3 regions of the Staphylococcus sp. acrmy genome follow, and region 1 is predicted to be linked to each of the others. Evidence: predicted binding sites of a transcription regulator. Region 1 holds the regulator's gene; each other region holds the start of a gene.
The links. The regulator CtsR, encoded in region 1, represses protease genes until heat stress. The targets are predictions, from matches to a motif close to ATGGTCAATAAAGGTCAAACA.

Region 1 (2,279 bases):
ACGGCAGTAACGACATATTTAGGTTCAATTAGACTGAAGTAAGCACCAATGATTGACGCTGAAACAGTAGACATTGCCGAAGCCGTTAAAGTATATAAACGGTGTTTAGGTATGTAAGGTAATTGTTTTTTTAAAGAAATGAAAACTTCTGATTGTCCTAAGATTGCTGCTGCAACTGCATTGTATGATTCTAAACGTCCCATACCGTTGATTTTAGAGATTAAGAATCCTAAAACATTAATAATCCATGGCAAAATTCGAGTATATTGTAAAATACCGATCAATGCTGAAATAAAGACGATTGGTAACAGCACGTTAAAGAAGAATGGTGGATTTTTTGGATCGACATATTTAAATCCGCCAAATACAAAGTTAACCCCTTCTGCTGCTTTCTGTAATAAGTAGTTAAATCCCTCTGAAATGCCACCGATAACTGTAATACCTGCTGTTGTTTTTAATAAAATGAACGCAAAAACAAGTTGGATAACAAGCAATATACCCACATATTGCCAACGAATATTTTTTCTGTCAGAGCTAAATAAGAATGCAAGCGCTAAAAAGAAAATAATCCCAATAATCCCAATGAGAATATGCATAACTCTACTCCTTTATCTTTTATTTACCTAATATAATACATTAAATTAGTAAATGTAACATCCTAATTTTTTAATAATTAAAAAACAAATTGGTTGAAAAAGGTCAAAGATGCTCCTATAATATAGTCAAAGAAGGTCAAAAGAGGTGGTAAATCATGCACAACATGTCTGACATCATAGAACAGTACATTAAAAAATTATTTGAAGAAACTAATGAAGACGTGGTAGAAATTCAACGGGCAAATATTGCTCAACGTTTCGACTGTGTACCTTCTCAATTAAATTATGTTATTAAAACAAGATTTACAAATGAACATGGCTATGAAATAGAAAGTAAACGTGGTGGCGGAGGTTACATCCGAATCACTAAAATTGAAAATAAAGATGCAACAGGATATATTAATCATTTAATGCGTTTAATAGGCCCATCAATCTCACAACAACAGGCATATTACATTATAGATGGTCTATTGGATAAAGGCTTAATTAGTGAAAGAGAAGCTCGAATGATTCACGTCATTGTCGATCGCGAAACATTAAAAATGGATGTGGTGGCACGAGATATCATTAGAGCTAACATCTTGAAACGATTATTACCAATTATTAATTACTATTAATAGAGAAAAAGCGAGGTGTCTATGTGTGCTTTGCGAAAATTGTCATTTAAATGAAGCAGAGGTTAAACTCACAGTTAAAAGTAAAGAAGGAACTTCTGAAAAATGGGTATGTTCAATATGTGCAGAGGGTGATAACCCTTGGCAACAGAATGACTCTACTTCCTCATATTCACAGTTCCAGGATGACATTGAAGAAGCATTTGTCGTAAAACAAATATTGCAACATTTGGCGGCTAAACATGGAATTAATTTTCATGAAGTAGCTTTTCAAGAAGAAAAACGATGTCCTACATGTAACATGACGTTAAAAGATATTGCGCATGTAGGGAAATTTGGATGTGCCAATTGTTATGCGACGTTTAAAGATGACATTGTAAACATTGTGAGACGTGTGCAAGGAGGACAAATTGAACACGTAGGTAAAACACCTCGTTCTTCGCATAAGAAACTTGCAATCAAGAAACAAATTGAAGAAAAAACGAAGTATTTAAATACCTTAATTGAAGAACAAAACTTTGAAGAGGCAGCGGTAATTCGAGATGAAATTAAGGCTTTGAAAGAGGAGAGTGGGGTGGAACCTAATGAGTGATATTAATACGCCTATAAGTGAATGGATGAAAGAAACTGCCGAGTCACCGATTGTAATGTCATCGCGTATTCGATTAGCCAGAAACTTAGAGAATCATGTTCACCCGTTAATGTTTCCATCTGAGCAAGCCGGCTTTAGGGTCATCAACGAAGTTCAAGATGCATTACCAGATTTATCGCTTATGCGTCTCGATATGATGGATCAACAGAATAAAATGAAGTTGGTAGCTAAACACCTAATTAGCCCAGAGTTAATTAAACAGCCAGCTTCAGCAGTATTGTTAAACGAAGATGAGTCGATAAGTATTATGATTAATGAAGAAGACCATATTCGTGTTCAAGCAATGGGTAATGACTTAACGCTTCATGAGCTATATGACAAAGCTTCTGAGATTGATAATACACTCGATGAATCTTTAGAGATTAGCTATGACGAGCAGTTAGGATATTTAACCACATGTTCAACAAATATCGGTAC
Region 2 (2,279 bases), on a different contig from region 1:
CCATTTTATAGATGGTCAAATACCAGCCTATGTATATATAGTAGATATTATATTAACTGGCTTATTTGCCGAGTTATCTTATCGCTATGTTGAAACACCATTTAGAAAAGAAGGGCTTAAAGCATTTTCATTTAATCGACTACAACGCCCTAAATTCATTATAACCATTGTAGCTATTGTCGCAGCTCTTCCATTACTATTGATCTTTGTTGGCGCATTTGATCGTTTTGGAAAATATGAAATTGATAACAAGGCAAATTCATTTAATACGAATGAAGTAGATAAATACTTGGTAAGAATGATGCCTGGTGAAAATATTCATCTTGATGGCTCAACAAGTGAAAGTAAGGAAAAAGATCAAGTCGATACGAATATTAGTCCATTATTAATTGGTGATTCGGTAATGGTAGATATTGGGGAAACATTTAAATCACGAGCACCTAAAGCAACTATCGATGGTAAAGTTGGACGTCATTTACAAGAAGCGTTAACTATTGCTGGCAATTATTCAAATTATAATAAACCATCAGATCAAGTAGTATTGGAACTTGGAACGAATGGTGGCTTCTCTGAAAATGAATTGAATCAACTTATCAGTAAATTTGGAGATGCCCAAATTTATTTAGTGAATACGCGTGTACCACGTGATTGGCAAGATGATGTTAATAAACACCTTGCTAATGCTGCTAAAAAGCATAAAAACGTGACATTAGTTGACTGGTATAAACGTTCAGAAGGGCATTCTGAATATTTCGCATCAGACGGTATCCATTTAGAAAATAGTGGCGTTAAAGCATTGTCAGATGAAATTATTAAGACAATCAAAAGTAATACGAAAAATAAATAAGATTGACTAGTTGAAAATTGTACTACTTTTAAGTACTTTCATTTCTAGTCCACTTTGTAGGAGCGAGACAACGAAATCTGTGAACTTTCATTTGATTTCAGTCTTGCTCCTTTTTCATATTAAAAAAGTTTGACCATAATATCTGAAAATGCCGATAGGTTTGATGTTTAAAATAAGCGCAATCGTGATAAATATTTTAAGTAATAGTAATTAAAATGTTGTCATAGTAGGCTTTGGGCTTTGCATAAATTAACTTAAAAAGTTAAGTATAATTGTTGCTTAATAGTCAAATAGGGATTATAATGTATTTAAGGTCAAAGAAAGTCAAAGTCAAAAAAGGAGTATTTGACCTGGCTCTTATCAAATAAGTAGGGGTGACAAATTTGGATATTAATCAAATGACATATACCGTTCAAAGTGCATTACAAAAAGCAGTTGAACTTAGTAAAGAATATGAATTACAAAACATTGAAGTTGAAGCTATATTAAAAGGAACGTTAGATGAAAGTGACAGTTTATTTAAAAGCATACTAGAACGTGCAAATATCGATACTGAAGAATTAAATCAAGCTTACAATAATAAATTAAAAAATTATCCTTCAGTCCAAGGTGACAATGTTCAATATGGACAATATATTAGTCAAAAAGCAAATGAGTTATTAAATAAAGCAGAATCGTACATGAATGATTACGAAGATCAATATATTTCAATGGAACATATCTTGCGTGCTGCAATGGACATTGATGAAACAACTCAACAATATGTCGGAAATAAAGCAGAAGTTGTTAAAGAAATTATTACTAAAGTTAGAGGGGGAAATCATGTGACTTCACAAAATCCAGAAGTAAACTATGAAGCATTAGAAAAATATGGCCGTGACTTAGTAGAAGAAGTTCGCCAAGGTAAAATGGACCCTGTCATCGGTAGAGATGAAGAAATTCGAAATACGATTAGAATTTTAAGTCGTAAAACAAAAAATAACCCAGTATTAATTGGGGAACCTGGTGTAGGTAAAACAGCTATTGTCGAAGGCTTAGCTCAACGTATTGTACGTAAAGACGTACCTGAATCTCTATTAGACAAAACTATTTTTGAATTAGATTTAAGTGCTTTAGTTGCTGGTGCTAAATTCAGAGGTGAGTTTGAAGAACGTTTAAAAGCAGTGCTTAAAGAAGTTAAAGAAGCTGAAGGACGTATTATCTTATTCATCGATGAAATTCACATGCTAGTAGGCGCTGGTAAAACAGATGGCGCTATGGATGCAGGTAATATGTTAAAACCAATGTTAGCACGTGGTGAATTACACTGTATCGGTGCAACAACACTCAATGAATATCGTGAATATATTGAAAAAGATTCAGCATTAGAACGTCGTTTCCAAAAAGTAGGCGTAAGTGAACCTGATGTAGAAGATACAATTTCTATCTTACG
Region 3 (2,279 bases), on a different contig from region 1:
ATTACGGACGATGAAATGCGTAGAAGCTATCTGCGTGGGGCTTTCTTAGCTGGTGGTTCAGTTAATAATCCAGAAACGTCATCGTACCATTTAGAAATTTTCTCACAATATGAGAATCACTCAGAAGGTTTAACTAAATTAATGAATAGCTATGGCTTAAATGCTAAACATTTGGAACGTAAAAAAGGCAGTATTGCTTATTTAAAAGAAGCGGAAAAAATCTCTGAATTTTTAAGTTTAATAGGTGGCTATCAAGCGTTATTAAAATTTGAGGACGTACGTATCGTTAGAGATATGAGAAACTCGGTTAATCGCTTGGTCAATTGTGAGACGGCTAATTTAAATAAGACCGTCAGTGCTGCGATGAAACAAGTTCAAAGTATCCAATTGATCGATCAAGAAATTGGCTTGGATAACTTGCCAGATCGTTTGAGAGAGATTGCTAAATTACGCGTCGAACATCAAGAGATTTCTTTAAAAGAACTCGGTGAAATGTTATCAACAGGTGCCATCTCGAAATCGGGCGTTAATCATCGCTTGAGAAAGCTAAATGAACTTGCTGATAAATTGCGTAGTGGCGAGAAAATAGAATTATAGATAAACTACAAACACCTAAAATTTGGTTGTGTATCAATCCAATGTTTTGGGTGTTTGTTATTATAATGTTAAATTGTAGCTTGAGCCCCTAAAAAGTCCCTGAAAATGAGTTTTAGATGGCGTGTTATTAATGGCAGATATAGAAAAAAGCCCATTGTTATGGGCTTTTGATTTTAACAATGTATTTAATTAGTATATAATAACCCCCTCGAGAGGAATCGAACCTCTATCTTAAGAACCGGAATCTTACGTGCTATCCATTACACTACGAGGAGCTAATTTGAAAACGTATTTCTGTACTATTTATTCATTTAAAAGTACAATTTATATGTATGTTTATAGTGTACAAAATATTTTTAATTTGAGTCAAACGTCCGAGAAAAAGGATAGGTTAAATTTTTGACCATTTTTGACTTTTGATGTAAAATACAATGTAACAGTTAATTATGAGGAGGAAATATAAATGAATTTAATTCCTACAGTTATTGAAACAACAAACCGCGGTGAACGCGCATATGATATTTATTCTAGATTATTAAAAGACCGTATCATCATGTTAGGTTCAGCTATTGATGATAACGTAGCAAACTCAATTGTATCACAATTATTATTCTTACAAGCTCAAGATTCTGAAAAAGATATTTACCTATATATTAATTCTCCAGGTGGCAGTGTCACAGCTGGTTTTGCAATCTATGATACGATTCAACACATTAAACCTGATGTACAAACTATTTGTATCGGTATGGCTGCATCAATGGGTTCATTCTTATTAGCTGCTGGTGCAAAAGGTAAACGTTATGCATTACCAAATGCTGAAGTAATGATTCACCAACCATTAGGTGGCGCTCAAGGTCAAGCTACTGAAATCGAAATTGCTGCTAATCACATTCTAAAAACACGTGAAAAATTAAATAGAATTTTAGCAGAACGTACTGGCCAAAGCATTGAAAAAATCCAACAAGACACAGACCGTGATAATTTCTTAACAGCTGACGAAGCTAAAGAATACGGTTTAATCGACGGAGTTATGCAACCAGAAGATTAATCATTAAAGATTGAAAAGAGGGAACGCAATCAATGCGCTCCCTCTTATTTTTTATTATTTTTTCGAAGTGTGCTTTAAAAATAATTGAATCGAAACAGCGAGTAATAGAATGCCTACAATAATAAAAGTAATAGACATAATTTTGATTACTACATTATTTTCAAAAGCAAAAATACCATTCAAGATAAGACATAAGCTTGCAATAATGAGCAATATATAAGTTAATTTGGAATCGTTCATAATTAGAACCTCTAGTATTAATCTTTAATTAAATCTTCGAGAGCCAGTTTTAAATTAGGATATTTAAAGTTATAGCCTAACGCATCGAGTTTGTTAGGTAATACTTTTTGAGTATCTAGCACAACGGTAGACATTTCACCTAGAACGGCTCTCATTGCAAGTGATGGTGCCCATGTTTCATGAGGTTTGTGCATTACGCGAGCAAGAGTATAACCGAATAGATTTTGACGTTCAGGTAAAGGAGAAGCCATATTGAAAGGTCCACGTGCTGCTTGGTTATCAATTGTGAATAAAATGGCTTGTACAAGGTCATCTATATGAATCCAAGAATACCATTGAGAACCAGAACCTAACTTACCGCCTACAAAGAATTTATAAGGCAATTTCATAGTTT

Region 2: a site for CtsR is predicted at 1,158-1,178, ahead of clpB (ATP-dependent chaperone ClpB). Genes of this name have one in related genera too.
Region 3: a site for CtsR is predicted at 994-1,014, ahead of clpP (ATP-dependent Clp endopeptidase proteolytic subunit ClpP). Genes of this name have one in related genera too.

What each region holds. Positions count from the first base shown of each region.
Region 1 is NZ_JALCVE010000009.1:4,872-7,150, forward strand. It holds gene FH144_RS09440 (NupC/NupG family nucleoside CNT transporter) at 1-596, opposite strand, end outside; gene FH144_RS09445 (CtsR family transcriptional regulator) at 752-1,213, shown strand; gene FH144_RS09450 (UvrB/UvrC motif-containing protein) at 1,239-1,802, shown strand; gene FH144_RS09455 (protein arginine kinase) at 1,795-2,279, shown strand, end outside.
Region 2 is NZ_JALCVE010000002.1:329,259-331,537, reverse strand. It holds gene FH144_RS03350 (acyltransferase family protein) at 1-847, shown strand, start outside; gene clpB (ATP-dependent chaperone ClpB) at 1,231-2,279, shown strand, end outside.
Region 3 is NZ_JALCVE010000005.1:93,251-95,529, reverse strand. It holds gene whiA (DNA-binding protein WhiA) at 1-597, shown strand, start outside; tRNA gene FH144_RS06790 (tRNA-Arg) at 801-872, opposite strand; gene clpP (ATP-dependent Clp endopeptidase proteolytic subunit ClpP) at 1,061-1,645, shown strand; gene FH144_RS06780 (hypothetical protein) at 1,700-1,885, opposite strand; gene FH144_RS06775 (TIGR01777 family oxidoreductase) at 1,903-2,279, opposite strand, start outside.